Linked DNA regions of Azotobacter salinestris. The protein of the gene in region 2 interacts with the protein of the main gene of each other region in a pairwise test. Links are inferred from orthologs where the notes say so. Each region holds a gene or a part of one and is shown on either strand. Other genes may lie near its edges.

Region 1 (7,077 bases), 110 kb from region 2 along the record:
TGTAGACATCCGCATACCGCGTGGCAAAGTCACCGGCATCATGGGGCCCTCGGGGTGTGGCAAGACCACTCTATTGCGTCTGATAGCCGCCCAGCTGAAGCCGGAAAGCGGGGAAGTCTGGGTCAATGGGCACAATCTCCCGCATCTCTCGCGCAGCGAGCTGTTCGAAATGCGCAAGGAAATGGGAGTGCTCTTCCAGAGTGGTGCGCTCTTCACCGATCTCGATGTGTTCGAGAACGTCGCCTTTCCGTTGCGGGTCCATACCAAGCTGCCGGATGAAATGATCCGCGACATCGTCCTGATGAAGCTGCAGGCGGTCGGGTTGCGCGGCGCCATAGACCTGATGCCCGACGAGCTTTCGGGGGGCATGAAGCGCCGGGTGGCGCTGGCCCGGGCGATTGCTCTCGATCCGCGGATTCTCATGTATGACGAACCCTTCGTGGGCCAGGATCCGATTGCCATGGGTGTACTGGTGCGTCTGATCCGCCTGCTCAATGATGCCCTTGGCATTACCAGTATAGTGGTCTCCCACGACTTGGCCGAGACGGCCAGCATTGCCGATTACCTCTATGTGGTGGGCGATGGACAGGTTCTGGGAGAGGGGACCCCCGAAGACTTGATGAATTCCAAGAATCCGCGTGTCACCCAGTTCATGAAGGGGCTGCCGGACGGTCCGGTGCCTTTCCACTTCCCGGCGCCGGATTATCGCAACGACCTTCTGGGGAGGCGCTGATGCACAAGAGATCCCTCCTCGAGCAGGTCGGTCTGCTCGGTCGTGCCGCGATCGATGTGGTCGAAGCAATGGGGCGTTCTGCGCTGTTCCTCTTGCATGCCATGTTTGGCCGGGGCGGTGCCGGTAGCGGCTTCCAACTGCTGGTGAAGCAGACTCACTCGATCGGCGTGCTGTCGCTGCCAATCATCGTCGTCTCCGGCCTCTTCATTGGCATGGTACTGGCGCTGCAAGGCTATAACATTCTGGTCAGCTACGGTTCGGAGCAGGCAGTCGGACAACTGGTTGCCCTGACCCTGTTGCGCGAACTGGGACCGGTCGTCACCGGCCTGCTGTTCGCCGGGCGCGCCGGCTCGGCGCTCACTGCGGAAATCGGCAATATGAAGTCTACCGAGCAGCTTTCCAGCCTGGAGACGATCGGTGTCGATCCGCTCAAGTACATCATTGCGCCGCGCCTGTGGGCCGGCTTCCTCTCCATGCCGTTGCTGGCCGCGATCTTCAACGTGGTGGGTATCTGGGGAGCTGCCATGGTCGCGGTCGATTGGCTGGGTGTCTATGAGGGCTCGTTCTGGGCCAGCATGCAGAGCAGCGTGGACCTGCACGACGATGTGATCAATGGTGCGATCAAGAGCATCGTCTTCGCCTTCGTGGTGACCTGGATCGCCGTATTCCAGGGTTACGACTGCGAGCCGACTTCGGAAGGGATCGGCCGCGCTACTACAAGAACAGTGGTCTATGCCTCGCTGGCCGTGCTGGGACTGGACTTCATTCTGACAGCCTTGATGTTTGGAGATAACTGATGCAAACCCGCACCCTGGAAACCGGTGTTGGCCTGTTCATCCTGGCAGGTATGCTGGCCCTCCTGCTGCTGGCACTGCGTGTCAGCGGCCTGACGGTCAGCACCAATGGCGATACCTACAAGCTTTATGCGTATTTCGATAACATCGCCGGCTTGACAGTCAGGGCCAAGGTGACAATGGCTGGCGTTGCCATCGGCAAGGTCACGGCCATCGACCTGGATCGCAACAGCTATACCGGCCGTGTGACCATGGAACTGGAGAAGCGCGTCGACAATCTGCCGACCGACTCCACGGCGGCCATCCTGACCGCCGGCCTGCTGGGTGAGAAGTATGTCGGCATCAGCGTCGGAGGCGAGGAGGAGGTGCTGAAGAATGGCGACTCCATCCAGGATACCCAGTCGGCACTGGTGCTCGAGGATCTGATCGGCAAGTTCCTGATGAACTCCGTCAACAAGGACAAAGAAGAATAGGTTACAGAGGATATTCCTATGCTTACTGTTTTGCGTCGTGGTTTTCTGGTTCTGCTGGCTCTCCTGCCGCTGTTCGCAACTGCATCGACCACCCCTCATCAGGTGGTGCAGCAGACTACCGACTCCCTGCTCGGCGAGCTGAAGAAGAACAAGGCTCTCTACAAAAGCAATCCGCAGGCTTTCTACGATACGCTGGACCGGATTCTCGGGCCGGTGGTGGATGCCGACGGGATTTCCCGCAGCATCATGACCGTCAAGTACTCGCGCAAGGCGACTCCCGAGCAGATGACCCGCTTCCAGGAGAATTTCAAGCGCAGCCTGATGCAGTTCTACGGTAACGCTCTCTTGGAGTATAACAATCAGGATATCCGCGTGCTGTCCTCTTCCGTGCCAGTCGAAGGCGACCGCGCCAGCGTTGGTATGGAGGTTCGCGATACCCAGGGCACCGTCTATCCGGTTTCCTACACCATGGTGAAGAAGCAGGATCAGTGGCTGCTGCGCAATGTCATCATCAATGGCATCAACATCGGCAAGCTGTTCCGTGACCAGTTCGCCGAGAGCATGCAGCGCAATGGCCAGAATCTGGACAAGACTATCGATGGCTGGGCCGACGTGGTGGCCAAGGCCAAGGATAGCGAGGAAGGCAGGAAGGCTGCGGGGCAATGAGCGAGGCCTCGATTCTACAGGTCGAGCCCGGTGTGCTCACCCTTGCCGGCGTGATCGACTACAGCAATGGACCGGCCCTGCGTCAGCAGGGGAGGGCCCTGATCGGCACTGCCGGGACCGATGGTTTGGTGCTTGACTGCGCGGGCGTGGAAAAATCCAGCAGCGTCGGGCTTTCCCTGCTGCTGGCCTATCTGCGCGATGCCAAGGCTGCCGGCAAGCGCCTGCGAATGCGGGCGCTGCCTCAGGACATGCGCGAGATCGCCCAGGTCTGCGGATTGCTCGAGCTCTTGCCGCTGGAGGCGTGACGGTCTGCACGGCTCTCTGTCGGCTCAATGCCGGCAGGGTTCGCAGCCGGCGGGCTTTTTTGTAAGATGGGCGGCTTTCCGGTGCTTCCATGAAGCCGGTGATTCCAGGATCCCGTCTGCTGTGCGCCGATACCCACTGCAGGAGTAATTCATGATAGCTTCCGAGGTATGCATGCAGCCTAATGAGGTCAAGAGCTTTCTGGAAAGCAAGCTGGCTGGCACCCAAGTCGAGGTGCAGGGTCAGGGTTGCGACTTCCAGCTCATCCTGATCAGCGACGAGCTGGCCGGTATGAGCCCGGTGAAGCGTCAACAGTTGGTCTATGCCCAACTAAACGATTGGATCGTCGATGGCCGGATTCATGCCATCACCATGAAGTTCTTCAGTCGCGCCGCTTGGGCCGAGCGTTCCTGAGCCTGCCTGCGCGAGAGACCATGGACAAACTGATCATTACCGGCGGCCAGCCTCTCGATGGCGAGATCCGCATTTCCGGGGCAAAGAACGCGGCACTGCCGATCCTGGCAGCGACCCTGCTGGCCGATACGCCTGTCACCGTCTGCAATCTGCCGCACCTGCACGACATCACCACGATGATCGAGCTTTTCGGGCGCATGGGCGTGCAGCCTGTGATCGACGAAAAGCTCAGTGTTGAGGTGGATGCCAGCAACATCAAGACACTGGTGGCACCCTACGAACTGGTCAAGACCATGCGCGCCTCGATCCTGGTGCTCGGCCCCATGCTTGCCCGCTTCGGCGAGGCCGAAGTGGCCCTGCCGGGAGGCTGCGCCATTGGTTCGCGGCCGGTCGATCTGCATATCCGCGGTCTCGAGGCACTGGGCGCGCAGATCGAAATGGAGGGCGGCTATATCAAGGCCAAGGCTCCTGCCGGCGGTCTGCGTGGCGGCCATTTCTTTTTCGATATCGTCAGTGTGACCGGTACCGAGAACATCATGATGGCCGCGGCCCTGGCCAATGGACGTACTGTGCTGGAGAATGCCGCCCGCGAACCGGAAGTGGTCGATCTGGCCAACTTCCTGATCGGTATGGGCGCACAGATCAAGGGAGCCGGTACCGACACCATCGTCATCGAGGGCGTCAAGCGCCTGGGCGGCGGCCGTTATAGCGTGATGCCCGATCGCATCGAGACCGGAACCTACCTTGTCGCCGCTGCTGCCACCCGTGGGCGGGTCAAACTCAAGGATACCGATCCCACCATTCTCGAAGCGGTACTGCTCAAGCTGGAAGAGGCCGGTGCGCAGATCGACACCGGCAACAACTGGATCTCCCTGGACATGAGGGGCAACAGGCCCAAGGCCGTGAATGTGCGCACCGCACCCTATCCGGCCTTCCCGACCGACATGCAGGCCCAGTTCATTTCCATGAATGCAATAGCCGAAGGCACCGGCACCGTCATCGAAACGGTGTTCGAGAACCGCTTCATGCATGTTTACGAGATGAACCGCATGGGCGCGCGCATTCTGGTGGAGGGCAATACCGCCATCGTTACCGGCGTGCCCTGTCTGAAGGGCGCTCCAGTCATGGCCACCGATCTGCGTGCTTCCGCCAGCTTGGTGATCGCCGGGCTGGTAGCCGAGGGGGATACCCTGATCGATCGTATCTACCATATCGATCGTGGCTACGAGTGCATCGAGGAAAAGCTGCAACTGCTCGGCGCCAAGATCCGCCGCATCCCGGGTTAGGACCGGCGCCTGGCATGGCGCCGCTCTCGGCCCGCGATGGGATAAATATCCAAGGACATCCGTTTCATGCTTACCATTGCCCTGTCCAAAGGCCGGATTCTCGATGACACACTGCCGCTGCTCGCAGAGGCCGGCATCGTGCCGATCGAGAATCCGGATAAAAGCCGCAAGCTCATCATCCCCACCAGTCAGGAGGATGTGCGTCTGCTGATCGTCCGCGCCACCGACGTGCCGACCTATGTCGAAAACGGTGCTGCCGACCTGGGGATCGCCGGCAAGGATGTACTGATGGAGTATGGCGGCCAGGGCTTGTACGAGCCTCTCGACCTGAAGATCGCCAACTGCAAGCTGATGACTGCCGGCCAGGTCGGAGCCGAGGCCCCCAGGGGGCGTCTGCGGGTCGCCACCAAGTTCGTCAATGTAGCCAAGCGCTATTATGCCGAGCAGGGTCGCCAGGTGGACATCATCAAGCTCTATGGCTCCATGGAGCTGGCACCGCTCGTGGGGCTGGCCGACAAGATCATCGACGTGGTCGATACCGGCAATACACTGCGTGCCAATGGCCTAGAGCCCCAGGAGCTGATCGCCACTATCAGTTCGCGCCTGATCGTCAACAAGGCTTCGATGAAGATGCAGCATGCCCGCATCCAGGCCCTGATCGACACCCTGCGCGAAGCCGTCGAGACCCGACACCCTGCCTGACCCCGATCTGCCAACGCCTATCCGTGTCATAGCGAAATTTCTCGGGTGCCCGCGCGGAAGGCTTGCTAGGCTAGCGGCGCCCGAGTTTCAGCCATTCAAGAGGCCGTTATGACCGCATCCCTCGCCCTTCGCCGACTCGACGCTGCCGATCCGGACTTTGCGCGCCATCTGGATCATCTGCTGAGCTGGGAAAGCGTTTCCGATGAGGCCGTCAATCAGCGCGTGCTGGATATCATCCAGGCCGTACGCGAGCGTGGTGATGCTGCCGTAGTCGAATTCACCCAGCGCTTCGACAGCGTCGAGGCTGGCTCCATGGCCGAACTGATCTTGCCGCGCGAGCGTCTGGAATTGGCCTTGACACGCATCTCCCCGGATCAGCGCGAAGCTCTGGAAAAGGCTGCCGAGCGCGTGCGCCTGTATCACGAGCGGCAGAAGCAGGACTCCTGGACCTATACCGAGGCCGATGGCACCGTGCTCGGCCAGCAGGTCACCCCGCTCGACCGCGCCGGCCTGTATGTGCCGGGCGGAAAAGCGGCCTATCCGTCCTCTGTGCTGATGAATGCCATTCCGGCCAAGGTGGCCGGTGTCGCCGAGGTGGTGATGGTGGTGCCGACTCCGCGTGGCGAACTCAACGAACTGGTGCTGGCTGCCGCCTGCGTGGCCGGCGTCGATCGCGTGTTCACCATCGGCGGGGCCCAGGCCGTGGCCGCGCTGGCTTATGGCACCGAGAGCGTGCCGCAGGTGGACAAGATCGTCGGTCCCGGCAACATCTATGTAGCCACGGCCAAGCGCCACGTATTCGGTCAAGTCGGCATCGACATGATCGCCGGCCCCTCGGAGATCCTGGTGGTCTGCGATGGGCAGAGCGACCCGGACTGGATCGCCATGGACCTGTTCTCCCAAGCCGAGCACGACGAGGATGCCCAGTCGATCCTGGTGAGTCCGGATGCCGGCTTTCTCGAGAGGGTGGCCGAGAGCATCGCCCGTCTGCTGCCGACCATGGAGCGCGCCGAGATCATCCGTACCTCGCTGGAGGGGCGCGGTGCGTTTATCCGGGTGGCCGACATGGAGCAGGCCATCGCCGTGGCCAACCGTATCGCCCCCGAGCACCTCGAACTGTCGGTGGCCGACCCGCAGCAGTGGCTGCCGAAGATCCGCCATGCCGGCGCCATCTTCATGGGGCGCTATACCGCCGAGGCCCTGGGTGACTATTGCGCCGGTCCCAACCATGTTCTGCCGACTTCCGGTACCGCACGTTTCTCGTCGCCGCTAGGCGTGTACGATTTCCAGAAACGCTCGTCGATTATCTTTTGCTCGGCAACCGGGGCTTCCGAACTGGGCAGAACCGCGTCGGTGCTGGCTCGTGGCGAATCCCTGACGGCCCATGCGCGCAGCGCCGAATACCGGATTAAGGCCTGAGACCATACGAAATCAGCAGGGGCGACCCTGCCTGCGATGCTTCCGAACAGGAGCGCGTTGGCGGACTAGCCTCTGCGCAAGACGATTGCAACGAATCCGAGGAGAGAAGGGCGTGAGCAAATTCTGGAGCCCCTTCGTCAAGAACCTGGTGCCCTATGTGCCGGGCGAGCAGCCGAAGATGAGCAGGCTGGTCAAGCTCAATACCAATGAAAATCCCTACGGGCCGTCGCCGCGGGCGATCGCAGCCATGCAGGCCGAACTGAACGATAGTCTGCGCCTGTATCCGG
Region 2 (5,508 bases):
CGCTGCAGCGGCCGCTTGAAATGAGCGTTGACCACCCGCAGCAGGTAATCGATCTCCGTCTCGCTGATATGCACCTTGGCCGGGTCGCCTGCGAACTCCCGGTCGGTGGTGCCGATCAGGCTGTAGCGCTGTAGATAGGGAATGACGAAGACGAGACGTCGGTCCTCGTTTTGCAAAATATAGGCCTCGTTTCCTTCGTACAGGCGCGGTGCAATCAGGTGGCTGCCCTGGACCAGGCGGATGCGATGGGGCGGGCGCTGGTGCAGGGCGTCCTCGATGAAGCGGCTCACCCACGGGCCGGTGGCATTCACCAATGCCCGGGCACGAACACTGAAGCGATCGCCATCGGTCCGCTGCAGTTCGACCTGCCAGAGGCCCTGCTGGCGCTGTGCAGACAGGCAGCGGGTGCGGGGGCAGATGATCGCGCCCCTTTCCCGTGCGGCCATGGCGTTGAGTAGCACCAGGCGAGCATCGTCCACTTGGCAGTCGGCATATTCGAAGCCGCGTCGGATTTCCGCCTTGAGCGGACTGTCTGCCGTGAAGCGCACCGCATGTGAGGTAGGCAACTGCCCGCGGCCGCTCAAGCGGTCATAGACGAACAGACCGGCGCGGATCATCCAGGCTGGTCGCAGCTGCGGGCGCAGGGGAAGGATGAAGCTCAGCGGCCGAACGATATGAGGGGCCTTGCCCAGCAGTATTTCGCGCTCGGCCAGCGCCTCGCGTACCAGGCGGAACTCGCCCTGCTCGAGGTAGCGCAGGCCGCCGTGGATCAGTTTGCTGCTGGCTGAAGAGGTGTGCGCGGCCAGATCATGCTGTTCGCACAGCAGTACGTGCAGGCCACGGCCGGCGGCGTCGGCGGCAATGCCGGCACCGTTGATGCCACCACCGACCACGACCAAATCGTAAAGCGGGGCATCGGGTATTGCGGAGAAGGCTGGGGAGTTATTGTTCATTTCGGCTAAGGTAACGCTTCTATAGTCTCATTTTCCACTTTCAAACATGACCCCTGCCATCGATCTGCTGAAGAAAGCCCGCGCCGAGTTCCGTGTGCACAGTTACATTCATGACCCCAAGTCCGCCTCCTATGGCCTGGAGGCAGCGGAAAAGCTCGGGTTGCCGCCGGAGCAGGTCTACAAGACGCTGCTGGCCTCGACCGAAAGGGGCGAGCTGCTAGTGGCGGTGGTGCCGGTCGCCGGCAGTCTGGATCTGAAGGCCCTGGCCGGTGCCGCCGGTGTCAAGAGGGTCGATATGGCCGATGCCGGCATTGCCCAGCGCAGCACTGGCTATCTGCTAGGAGGCATCAGTCCTCTGGGACAGAAGAAACGCCTGCGTACCTTCATCGATGAATCGGCTCGCACCTTCCCGAGCATCTTTGTCAGTGCCGGCCGCCGCGGATTGGAGGTGGAACTGGCAGCAGAGGTGCTGGCCGAGCATACCCAAGCCAGCTTTGCAGCCATCGGGCGCTGACTCCCGTAGGCGCCGGCCCACGCTTTCGGCCAGGCTGTGATCAGCATGCCTCACTATAGCGGCGTACGCCGGAGCTGGTCAGGTCGGGCAGGAGAGATCCATTGTCCGGGGTAGGAAAGATCACCAAGTGTTCGGCGGCTACGCTGATGCCTACCTGCTCCCCGGGCAGATGATCGATATGGCTGGGGAAGACGGCCTCCAGCGGGCTGCCGGTAGGAAGCCGCAGGCGATAGAAGGTGGAGGCACCGAGGAAGGTCTTGCCGGTGATGGTGGCTTCTAACGTGCTACCTGGCGTATGGACGATGTCATCCGGACGCAGCAGAACCTCCACTGAGCTGCCGATGGGGCAGGTGTAGGCACGATTGCCCTGAATCACACCGAGCTCGGTCTGCACCGTCCCCGGGGTCAGCAGCTGGCCACGGATGAAATAGCCTTGGCCGACGAAACTGGCGACGAAGGGGGTGAGCGGTTCGTGGTAGAGGTTGTAGGGCGTATCCCACTGCTCCAGGTAGCCATTTCTGAATACGCCGACATGATCACTGACCGCGAAGGCTTCTTCCTGGTCGTGGGTCACCAGTACCGCGCTGGTGCCGCGTGCCTTGAGGATATCGCGCACCTCGTGGCTGAGCTTGCGGCGCAGTTCCACATCCAGGTTGGAGAAGGGCTCGTCGAGCAGCAGCAACTGGGGCTCCGGCGCCAGGGCGCGGGCGAGCGCCACTCGTTGCTGCTGACCGCCGGAAAGCTCGTGGGGGTAGCGCTGCGTCAGGTGAGTGAGCTTGACCAGCTCCAGTAGCTCGGCGGTGATACGGGCGCGCTGCGGGTGCTTGCGGATGCCGAAGCCAATGTTCTCCGCCACTGTGAGGTGCGGAAACAGCGCGTAGTCTTGGAACACCATGCCGATGCGGCGCTTCTCCGGCGCCAGGGTAAAACCGGCGCGGGAGATCACTTCGCCGGCGAGCTGGATCTCGCCTTCCTGCACCGGCTCGAAGCCGGCGATGGCGCGCAGAGTGGTGGTTTTGCCGCAGCCGGAGGGGCCGAGCAGGCAACCGATATCGCCGGCATTCAGGTGCAGGTTGACCTGCTGGACGACCCTGTGGCCTTGGTAGCCACAGACGAGATTGCGCAGGTTGAGCAGTAGGGAGTGGGTCATGCGTGGTGATAAGCCGGCTCGATGAGAAATTCCAGCAGTGCCTTCTGCGCATGCAGGCGGTTTTCCGCCTGGTCCCAGACCACCGAGCGTGGGTCGTCAAGCAGGTCGAGGCTGACCTCTTCACCGCGATGGGCTGGCAGGCAATGCATGAAAAGGACGTCGTCGGCGGCGAGATCAAGCAGCCCGCTGGTCACCTGGTAGGGCTTGAAGAGCGCCAATCGATCTTCGGCTTCCGTTTCCTGACCCATGGAGGTCCATACGTCGGTGCTGACCAGGTGGGCGCCGGCAACTGCTTCATGAGGATCACGCATGATTTGTACGCGCTCGGGGGCAACGGCGACAAATTCGGGCTTGGGTTCAAAGCCCTCCGGACAGGCGATCTTGAGCTGGAAATCGAATTGACATGCAGCTTCGATATAGGTGTTGCACATGTTGTTGCCGTCGCCGATCCAGGCCACTGTCTTGCCCTGAATCGAGCCCCGCTGCTCGTGGAAGGTCTGCATGTCGGCCAGCAGCTGGCAGGGGTGCAGATCATCGGACAGGCCATTGATGATGGGTATCCGGGAGTTTTCTGCGAAGGTCGTCAGAGTGCTATGGGCAAAGGTGCGGATCATCACTGCATCGAGCATGCGCGACATGACGATGGCTGTGTCGCTGATGGGTTCGCCGCGATTCAGCTGAGTATCCCGTGGCGAGAGAAAGATGGCTTGGCCGCCGAGCTGGATCATTCCTGCCTCGAAGGACAGGCGGGTACGAGTCGAGGCCTTCTCGAAAATCATGCCCAGTACGCGGTTTTTCAGGGGCTCGAACAGGGCGCCGCTGTTGCGCAGATCCTTCAACTCGATGCCGCGACGAATCAGGTTGGCCAGTTCCTGGGGCGTGCAGTCCATCAGTGAGAGAAAGTGCCTTGCGCTCATCATCGGTTCCTTTCTTATATCGGTACAAGCTGCAGGCCGGACATGGACTTCACCAGAAAAACTATGCCTACAGCAGCCACTCACGGGGTGGCGAAAATGGGAAAGCGGCGATCTTATAGGGAAAATGCAAAGCCGCGCAAACCAACGCTGAAGGCAATGGAAGCAAAGTCCATGCCTTTGTCCTGCAAAAGAGCTGTCTGCTGCAGGGGTGTTTTAGGGAAGGCTGAGCGCAGAGCTTGGTTTTCCGTTACAATGCCGTCATCGTGCCGACTTCGTCGGAAAGTCCAGTCGAGGTGACCCAATGGATGTTATCGAAACTATCAAAGAGCAAATCGCCAGCAATAGCATTCTGCTATACATGAAAGGCTCGCCGAATGCACCCCAGTGCGGCTTCTCTGCTCGCGCTGCACAAGCCCTGATGGCTTGTGGCGAGCGATTCGCCTATGTCGATATTCTGCAGAACCCTGAGATTCGTACCAGTCTTCCGAAGTACGCCAATTGGCCGACTTTTCCGCAACTATGGGTTAAAGGAGAACTGATCGGGGGAAGCGACATCATCCTTGAACTGTTCGAAAAGGGTGAGCTGCAGCAGCTTGTGAAGGATGCATCCGATAAAGCCGATGCCTGAGATGAATGCAATTGCGATGCTGCTTTCGTCCGGACGGGCTGTGTAAGGACCGGATGGCCTAGCAGGATGATTCGACAAGTGCCCACATTGACGATGTGGGCATTTTTATTGATGTGTCGATTTGAACTCAAGGCTTAGGCAAGACAGCCTGTTGTTCCGCCCTGTTTTGAGGTGCTCATTCGTATTGGCCATCTTGTATCTAGGAGGAAGGCATCCCGACTGCTTCTGTCTTTGTTGCAAATGTAGTTGGGGGATTTGCTGGAAATATGCTGATTGCATGGTTGGCCTGAGGCGTCCTGGCTGGGCGGGGGCTCGACAGGGGGTGCCTGAAAAGACAAACGCCCCGAATGACTCGGGGCGTATCTGCTCTGGAAAGAGCCTTGCACACTTATGCGGAAAAAGCCTTTTTCGTGTGTCCGGCTGAAGTGCTACTGGCGGATGTGGTTTCGCGGCATCATTGCAGCCTGCTGTCGCTTACTCGTCCATTTGCGATTGCAGATAGTTCTCCAGGCCGATCTTGTCGATCAGATCGAGCTGGGTTTCCAGCCAATCAATGTGTTCCTCTTCTGACTCGAGGATATCTTCCAGCAGTTCGCGACTGGCATAGTCCCCAACGCTTTCACAGTAGGCAATGGCGGCTTTCAGATCGGGCAATCCCGCTTGCTCAAGCTTCAGATCGCACTCGAGCATTTCTCTGGTGTGTTCACCGATGAGGAGCTTGCCGAGCTCCTGAAGGTTGGGCAGGCCCTCAAGAAACAGAATGCGCTTGATCAGCTTGTCGGCATGCTTCATCTCGTCAATGGACTCGTGATACTCATGCTTGCCGAGCTTTTCCAGCCCCCAGTCCTCATACATGCGTGCATGCAGAAAATACTGGTTGATTGCGATCAACTCGTTGCCGAGGATCTTGTTGAGGTGCTGGATGACTATCTTGTCGCCTTTCATGTCCATTCCTTTTGAATAGGGATGTTGATGAGGCAGTTTGGTCTTTTGGATTGGATATGTCAAAAGCTAAGTGATTGAGTCCAATAGAGAATAAGTCTCTAGTGCGACTGTTTGTGCGAGGGGTTCATTCAGTGGCTGGATCGGCGGGGAGATAGGAAGCCGGGTGCCGTGGCGCCCGGCTTCCATAAGCATCAAGAGGCAGCCAGTACTGCCGGGCAGAAGGTTGCATCCTGGGTGTTTTGCGCCTCTTCGCCAAGAGTCTCCCGCGCGATCTGCTTGGCTACACAGGCGCATTTACCACACTGTGTGCCAACGCCAAGCGCAATACGTACATCACGATAGGTACAGCAGCCGCCTTGGATTGCGCTGCGGATTTGACCATCGGTAATACCTTGGCAAAG
Region 3 (7,388 bases), 2.8 Mb from region 2 along the record:
CGGTCGGCTTCGCCCGTGCGAGTCGCCCTGGCGGGGCTGCCGAGGGGGGAGCGCCCATGGCGGGGAGCGGCGAGCCGGGCACGAGCCGCCTGATCCCCGAATCCGGGCTGACCGGCCTGAGCGTGCAGCCGACCTTCTCCTACCAGATCAACGATACCCTCTCCGTCGGCGTCGGTCCGCGCTTCGTCCACGGTGCCGTGGTCGGCGGTGCGGTTCCCGGCAGCGATCCGGCCGATGCGCCAGCGGCCTATCACGACAGCGACACCGACGCCGGGCTCAATCTGGGCCTGCTGTACCGGCTGGGCGACAGCACCTGGCTGGGACTGGCCTATGCCAGCGGCTACGAGCTGGAGCTCGACGAGCGCGCCGGGGTCGCCGATCCGGTGGCGAACATTGTCCAGGGGCGTCCGGAGACCAACCGGCTGATTGCCGAGACGCGGGCGCCAGATAGCGTCACCGCGAGCATTTCCCACCGGCTCGACAACGGCTGGATGCTGTCGGCCAGCCTCGGCTGGATGGGCTGGAGCGGGCTGGAGCGGGCCGTCGGCGAAGCGCCGGCCCTCGGTGCCGCGGGTGCCGGCAGCGAACATCAGTACCGCGACACCTGGCGCCTCGCCCTGGGGGCGGAGCAGCAGCTCGGCGAGCGCCTGCGCTGGAGCATGGGCGTGAGCTACGACTCGTCGCCTTTGCCCGGCAATCAGCGGAATCTGGACGATCCGCTGCCGGAGAACCTGCGCCTGGCCGCCGGACTGAGCTACCAGATGGACGAGGGGGTGGAGTTGCAGCTCGGCTACAGCCTGGTCTGGCTGGGCGAGTCGGACTCCCGGCAGAACAACCGGACGCGCAACGACAGCCTCCTGTCCGCCGAGCCGCCCAGCAGCACCCTGCACGTCATCGGCGGAGGCATGGTCTGGCGTTTCTGAGCTTCAGGCGGTATGGCAGCCTGCGGGACACAGTGTCCTCCACCCGGTGCGGCGGCCGGTCGCCAGCGCACCGGGAGCGCTTCTCACAGGGAGGGCTGTTGCGCCTGGCACTGGCGGATGTATTCCTGGACGGCCTGCTGGGCCTCCTGGCGAGTGCGGTAGGGGCCCATCAGCTGGCCCTCGCGGGTGTCGAAGAAGTATTCGTGGTTGATGGCGCAGATGCGCTCGCTGCGAAAGCGGGTGACAGGGGCCGTCGGATCGGTTGCGCGTTGTGCGGGCATAAGGTGCTCCTTGCAGGGGTTGAGGCGGACAAAGGAGGGCGGATCGGAAGCGGTGCGCCTCCGATGTGGCACTATGCTATCAGAATGGCAGAGCCGCCGTCCCGCCGGGCAGAGAGGGGCGGCGGGGCCCCTTTCGCGACTGCATGGCCGAGGCCGCTGGCGCTCCTTCACTCGTGCCGGCCGGCCTCCAGCATATCCTGCGGACGCACCCAGGTGTCGAACTCCTCGCCGCTGACGTATCCCAGGGCCAGCGCGGCCTCGCGCAGGGTGGTGCCCTCGGCGTAGGCCTTCTTGGCGATCTCCGCGGCCTTGTCGTAGCCGATGTGCGGGTTCAGCGCGGTCACCAGCATCAGGCTGCGCTCGAGGTGCGCGGTCATCCGCTGCGGGTCCGGCTCCAGTCCCTCGATGCAGTGCAGGCGGAAGTTGTGGCAACCGTCGGCAAGCAGGCGCACCGACTGCAGCAGGTTGTGGATGATCACCGGCTTGTAGACGTTGAGCTGCAGGTGTCCCTGGCTGGCGGCGAGGGCGATGGTGCTGTCGTTGCCCAGCACCTGGCAGGCGAGCATGGCCAGGGCCTCGCACTGGGTCGGGTTGACCTTGCCGGGCATGATCGAGCTGCCCGGCTCGTTGGCCGGCAGGCGCACCTCGGCGAAGCCGGCGCGCGGGCCGGAGCCGAGCAGGCGCAGGTCGTTGGCGATCTTCATCAGCGCCACCGCCAGGGTCTTCAGCGCGCCGGAGAGATGCACCAGGGGCTCGTGGCCGGCGAGGGCGGCGAACTTGTTCGGCGCCGAGACAAAGGGCAGGCCGGAGAGGGCGGCCAGTTCAGCGGCGATGGCTTCGGCGAAGCCCGGCGGCGCGTTCAGTCCGGTGCCGACCGCGGTGCCGCCCTGGGCCAGTTCGCAGACCGCCGGCAGCGCCGCGCGGATCGCCCGCTCGGCGTAGTCGAGCTGGGCGACGAAGGCCGAGAGCTCCTGGCCGAAGGTGATCGGCGTGGCATCCATCAGATGGGTGCGGCCGGTCTTCACCAGATTGATATGCCGCGCCGCCTGCTCGGCGATGGCGCCGCTCAGCTCGTCGATCGCCGGCAGCAGGTCGTGCTGCACGGCGCGCACCGCGGCGATGTGCATGGCGGTGGGAAAGCAGTCGTTGGAACTCTGGCCATGGTTGACGTGGTCGTTGGGGTGCACCGGACTCTTGCCGCCACGCTGACCGCCGGCCAGTTCGTTGGCGCGCCCGGCGATCACCTCGTTGACGTTCATGTTGCTCTGCGTGCCGCTGCCGGTCTGCCAGACCACCAGCGGGAACTGGTCGTCGTGCCTGCCGGCGAGGACCTCGTCGGCGGCCTGTTCGATCAGCCGGGCGATGTCCGGCGGCAGCTCGCCGATGCGGTCGTTGACCCGTGCGGCGGCCTTCTTGATCAGCGCCAGGGCATGTACCACCGCCAGCGGCATGCGCTCCTGGCCGATGGCAAAGTTGATCAGCGAGCGCTGCGTCTGGGCGCCCCAGTAGGCCTCCTCGGGAACCTCGATCGGCCCCAGGCTGTCGGTTTCGGTGCGACTCATGCGGCGAATCTCCACGAAAGTTAGGGGTCTAGCGAAGTGTAGACGCCGCCTCCGCCAGCCTCCCTTGAGCCCCCACCGGCTTGGGCGCAGAATGCTCCGGCCGGGGAGGCCCGACCGGGGGCTTTTCCCCTTTTGCCTTGCCTAGAAGGATGTCCTAATGTTCCGTTTTCGAGTGCTCTGTGCCGCGACCCTGCTGCTCTGTGCCAGCGGCCAGACACTGGCCGATGCCGCCAGCCATGCCGCCACCGCGGAGAAGTTCCTCCAGGTGGTGCGGGCCGACAAGCTGACCGTGCCCGTCTATGCCCAGGTGCAGCAGATGTTCGCCCAGCGCTTCGCCGAGGCCAAGGCGCCGCAGAGCAAGCAGCCACTGCTCGAGCGCTACCAGGCCCGGGCCAATACCGCGCTGGACCGGGCGGTCGGCTGGGACAAGCTCAAGCCCGAGATGATCAGGCTCTACACCGGCACCTTCAGCGAGCGCGAAATGAAGGAGCTGCTCGAGTTCTACCAATCGTCGCTGGGCCAGAAGGTTTTGCAGAGCATGCCGGCGCTCACCGCGCAGTCGGCGCAGATGACCCAGGCGGCCCTGGAAAAGGCGGTTCCGGAAGTGAACCGGCTGCTTGACGAGATGCAGAAAGAACTGGGAGAGACCAAGAAATGACCGCCAAGATCGAGCGCATCAAGAGCGCCCTGGCAGCCCTCGAGCCCAGCCATCTGGAGGTGCTCGACGAGAGCCACATGCACAGCCGCGGTCTGGAGACCCATTACAAGGCGGTGGTCGTCAGCCCGCAGTTCGCCGGCCTGGGTGTGGTCAAGCGCCACCAGAAGGTCTACGCCACTCTCGGCGAGCTGATGGGACAGATGCATGCCCTGGCCCTGCACACCTACACCCCCGAAGAGTGGGCGGAGCGCGGCAGCGCGCCGGATTCGCCGCTCTGCGCCGGCGGCAGCAAGCACGACCACTGAGAGGGCGGCAATTCGCCGCATGTCTGCCTGTCCGTTTCCGCTGCGGTAAACTCCCCCTGCGCCGGCCTCCGCCGGCGCAGCCATTTTCAGGGTATCGACAGCTTTTTTGCCGGCCAGGGGCCACCCCCTCGGCCCGGCTGACTACGATCAGAAAACGCACCCTCCACACGCGCTACGGAGTTCGTATGAGTGAGCGCCTGCTCTATGTAATGGATCCGATGTGCTCCTGGTGCTGGGGTTTCGCCCCGGTGGTCGAGGAGCTGGCCAGTCAGGCGGCACGGGCCGGCGTGCGCCTGGACTGGGTGGTCGGCGGCCTGCGCCGGGAGAGTTCGCCGCTGATCGAGCCGGCCCGCTCGCGCATCCTCGCCCACTGGCAGGCGGTTCACGCCAGCACCGGCCAGCCCTTCAACTTCGCCGAGGGATTGCCCGAGGGGCTGGTCTACGACACCGAGCCGGCCTGTCGGGCGCTGGTCGTGGCACGCCACCTCGCGCCGCGGCGGGTGGCGCGCCTCGCGCGGCTGATCCAGCGGGCCTTCTATGTGGAGGGCCGCGACGTCACCCGTGCGCGCGTTCTGCTGGAGCTGGCCGAGGCCGCTGGATTCACCCGCTGCTGCTTCGCCGAAGCCTTCGACAGTGCCGAGCAGCAGGCCGCCACCCGTGCCGATTTCGCCTGGGCCGAGCGGCTCGGCATCGCCGGCTTTCCGACCCTGCTGGCCGAGCGCAACGGCATGCTCGCCCTGCTGACCAATGGCCACCAGCCGCTGGAGCGCCTGGCGCCCCTGCTGGAGCGTTGGCTGGAGCGCGTCGCCCATGCCTGAGCCCGTCGACCGCCTGAGCTGGGCGGAGATCCGCCGGCTCGCCCTGCGCCACCGCAAGGCCCTGCTGCTGGCCAACGGTGTCGCCGTGCTGGCGGCCCTGGCCAGCGTGCCGATTCCGCTGCTGCTGCCGCTGCTGGTCGACGAGGTGCTGCTCAAGCAGGGCGATGCGGCGCTGCGACTGATGGACCGCCTGCTGCCCGGCGCCTGGCAGAACGCGGTCGGCTACATCGGCCTGATGCTGCTGGTGAGTCTGCTGCTGCGCGGCGCCGCGCTGCTGTTCAACGTGGTGCAGGCGAAGCTGTTCGCCGGATTGTCGAAGGACGTCGTCTACCGCCTGCGCGTGCGCCTGATCGAACGGCTCAAGCGCATTTCCCTCGGCGAATACGAAAGCCTCGGCAGCGGCACCGTGACCGCCCATCTGGTCACCGACCTGGACACCCTGGACACCTTCATCGGCGACACCCTGAGCCGCTTTCTGGTCGCGATCCTGACCCTGGCCGGCACCTCGGCGATCCTGATCTGGATGCACTGGCAGCTGGCCCTGCTGATCCTGCTGTTCAACCCGTTGGTGATCTACGCCACGGTGCTGCTCGGCAAGCGCGTCAAGCACCTGAAGAAGCTCGAGAACGACAGCACCGCGCGCTTCACCCAGGCGCTCGGCGAAACCCTCGAGGCGATCCAGGAAGTGCGCGCCGGCAACCGCCAGGGCTTCTTCCTCGCCCGCCTCGGCCAGCGCGCCCGGGAGGTGCGCGACCGCGCCGTCGCCTCGCAGTGGAAGACCGATGCCTCGAGCCGCGCCAGCGGCCTGCTGTTCCAGTTCGGCATCGACGTGTTCCGCGCCGCGGCGATGCTCACCGTGCTGTTCTCCGACCTGTCGATCGGCCAGATGCTCGCGGTGTTCAGCTACCTGTGGTTCATGATCGCCCCGGTGGAGCAACTGCTCGGCCTGCAGTACGCCTTCTACGCCGCCGGTGGCGCCCTGACGCGGATCAACGAGCTGCTCGCCCGCGCCGACGAGCCGCAGTACCCCGGCAGCGTCGATCCGTTCAAGGGGCGCACCACGGTCGGCATCGAGGTGCATGATCTGCACTTCGCCTACCGCGACGAGCCGGTGCTGGACGGTCTCGACCTGTCCATCGCGCCGGGCGAGAAGGTCGCCGTGGTCGGCGCCTCGGGCGGCGGCAAGAGCACCCTGGTGCAGCTGCTGCTCGGCCTCTACAGCCCGCAGTCGGGGAGCATCCGCTTCGGCGGCTCGACCCTCCAGGAGATCGGCCTGGAGCGGGTGCGCGAACACGTCGCGGTGGTCCTCCAGCAGCCGGCGCTGTTCAACGACTCGGTGCGCGCCAACCTGACCCTGGGCCGCGAGCGCAGCGACCAGGACTGCTGGCAGGCGCTGGAGATCGCCCAGCTGGCGGCGACCGTGCGCGCCCTGCCGCAGGGGCTGGACAGCGTGGTCGGCCGCTCCGGGGTGCGCCTCTCCGGCGGTCAGCGGCAGCGCCTGGCGATCGCCCGCATGGTGCTCGCCGACCCGCAGGTGGTGATCCTCGACGAGGCCACCTCGGCCCTCGACGCGGCCACCGAATACGCCCTGCACCAGGCACTGGCGCGTTTCCTCCAGGGCCGCACCACCCTGATCATCGCCCACCGCCTGTCGGCGGTGAAGCAGGCCGACCGGGTGCTGGTGTTCGACGGCGGGCGCATCGCCGAGGAGGGCGACCACCACCAGCTGATCGCCGAGGGCGGCCTGTACGCCAGGCTCTACGGGCATCTGCAGCACTGAGCCGGCAACCGGGGAAAGTGCCCGGCGAAGGTCGGGCAAGGTGAAAATGCAGCGCGGCATCAGCGAGTCCGGGCCTTTGCCTACCAGTTGCAGGCCTCCGGCGGACGGGCGAACCATTTCCCCGGCGCGCCTTCGTGGAGCGTCACCGGCTCCCACCACTGGCCGGCGTGGCCGAGGTCCTCGCGGTCGCCGCTGGAAAGGACCCGGCTGCGCAGCCAGCCGCCGGGCACCGCCCGTCCGCCGAACAGGTGCGCGCTGGGCGAGGCGGTGACGACCGCGCAGGTCGCCGCGGGGACGTCCGGGTCCTCCACCAGCACCGTGCGGATCGCCTCGCTGCGCTTGCCGCGCCGGTTGGTGGTGGTGTAGAGGCAGCGATAGCGGCCGGCACGGCGGTTGTCGACCGTGCAGTCGACACCGACCGCCAACTCGCCGTCCCCGGCATCGCTGGCGCGGGCGCCGGGGTCGACGAACGGCTCGCCGAGTGCCAGGCGCAGCGGATTGGGGCCCTCGATGGCTACCCGCGGGTGGTCGTCCGCGGTTGTGCCGTTGCGCGGATGGCGGGCGAAGAAGTTCCAGAGGATGTCCGGATGGCTGGGGCCCTGGCGCAGCGCGTAGGGGCCGTCGCGACCGTGCTCGCCGCCGATCCAGTAGTGGCCGCGGTCGGTGTCGTCCGCGGCCGGGGTTTCCAGCGGTCCCCGGTAGAACAGGGTCTCCACCAGCGAGCGGCTGGCGCTGTTGCCGTCGGCGCTGAAGATCTCGTGGCGGCAGGCGTAATCGTCGCCGCCGAATACCGGGATGCAGCGCCGCTGCGCCGCCAGGGTGGTGGCCGGGCTGTCGAACGGCGCCATACCGAACACCTTGAGGTGGGCGTCGCGCAGGCGGCGTCCGGCGCTCTGCACCACGGTGCAGTCGTTGTCGTTCTGGATCACCAGCAGCGGAATGGGGTAGGGATCGTCGAGTTCGGCGCGCATGTCGTCGGCCACCTGCTCGACGCCGTGCAGGCTGGCGCCGCTCAGCGGGCAGGTGGCCGAGGACACCGCCCGCGCCTCCTCGCCGTAGGG

The links. Proteins that work in one complex are often made in the same cells at the same time.
Region 1: the proteins of grxD (region 2) and GCU53_RS07250 interact in binary tests that used the Escherichia coli proteins (3 or more experiments, as listed by UniProt). The link is inferred for Azotobacter salinestris from one-to-one orthologs.
Region 3: the proteins of grxD (region 2) and GCU53_RS20025 interact in binary tests that used the Escherichia coli proteins (3 or more experiments, as listed by UniProt). The link is inferred for Azotobacter salinestris from one-to-one orthologs.

The regions. Positions count from the first base shown.
Region 1 is NZ_CP045302.1:1,535,211-1,542,287, reverse strand. Bases 2,091-4,763 are described here. They hold GCU53_RS07250 (BolA family protein), read left to right. Parts: upstream 2,091-3,143; coding sequence 3,144-3,383; downstream 3,384-4,763. Other genes in these bases: hisG (ATP phosphoribosyltransferase), read left to right, coding at 4,736-4,763; murA (UDP-N-acetylglucosamine 1-carboxyvinyltransferase), read left to right, coding at 3,404-4,669; GCU53_RS07255 (STAS domain-containing protein), read left to right, coding at 2,663-2,971; GCU53_RS07260 (MlaC/ttg2D family ABC transporter substrate-binding protein), read left to right, coding at 2,091-2,666. Outside these bases: GCU53_RS07275 (ATP-binding cassette domain-containing protein), read left to right, coding at 1-733; lipid asymmetry maintenance ABC transporter permease subunit MlaE, read left to right, coding at 733-1,530; outer membrane lipid asymmetry maintenance protein MlaD, read left to right, coding at 1,530-2,000; more of GCU53_RS07260, read left to right, coding at 2,019-2,090; more of hisG, read left to right, coding at 4,764-5,371; hisD (histidinol dehydrogenase), read left to right, coding at 5,480-6,790; hisC (histidinol-phosphate transaminase), read left to right, coding at 6,903-7,077. UniProt on the Escherichia coli protein: Involved in cell resistance against acid stress.
Region 2 is NZ_CP045302.1:1,429,144-1,434,651, reverse strand. Bases 2,792-5,498 are described here. They hold grxD (Grx4 family monothiol glutaredoxin), read left to right. Parts: upstream 2,792-3,835; coding sequence 3,836-4,162; downstream 4,163-5,498. Other genes in these bases: GCU53_RS06730 (bacterioferritin-associated ferredoxin), read right to left, coding at 5,299-5,498; bfr (bacterioferritin), read right to left, coding at 4,637-5,107; argF (ornithine carbamoyltransferase), read right to left, coding at 2,792-3,534. In the rest of the region: glpD (glycerol-3-phosphate dehydrogenase), read right to left, coding at 1-953; ybaK (Cys-tRNA(Pro) deacylase), read left to right, coding at 1,000-1,467; GCU53_RS06750 (ABC transporter ATP-binding protein), read right to left, coding at 1,508-2,617; more of argF, read right to left, coding at 2,614-2,791; more of GCU53_RS06730, read right to left, coding at 5,499-5,508. UniProt on the Escherichia coli protein: Monothiol glutaredoxin involved in the biogenesis of iron-sulfur clusters.
Region 3 is NZ_CP045302.1:4,264,422-4,271,809, forward strand. The notes cover bases 2,091-5,074. They hold GCU53_RS20025 (BolA family protein), read left to right. Parts: upstream 2,091-3,420; coding sequence 3,421-3,729; downstream 3,730-5,074. Other genes in these bases: GCU53_RS20015 (class II fumarate hydratase), read right to left, coding at 2,091-2,766; GCU53_RS20020 (DUF2059 domain-containing protein), read left to right, coding at 2,924-3,424; GCU53_RS20030 (DsbA family protein), read left to right, coding at 3,915-4,547; GCU53_RS20035 (ABC transporter ATP-binding protein), read left to right, coding at 4,540-5,074. Outside these bases: GCU53_RS20005 (OmpP1/FadL family transporter), read left to right, coding at 1-923; GCU53_RS20010 (DUF6316 family protein), read right to left, coding at 1,007-1,204; more of GCU53_RS20015, read right to left, coding at 1,372-2,090; more of GCU53_RS20035, read left to right, coding at 5,075-6,327; GCU53_RS20040 (extracellular catalytic domain type 1 short-chain-length polyhydroxyalkanoate depolymerase), read right to left, coding at 6,408-7,388. UniProt on the Escherichia coli protein: Transcriptional regulator that plays an important role in general stress response. Has many effects on cell morphology, cell growth and cell division. Acts by regulating the transcription of many genes, including dacA (PBP-5), dacC (PBP-6), ampC and mreB.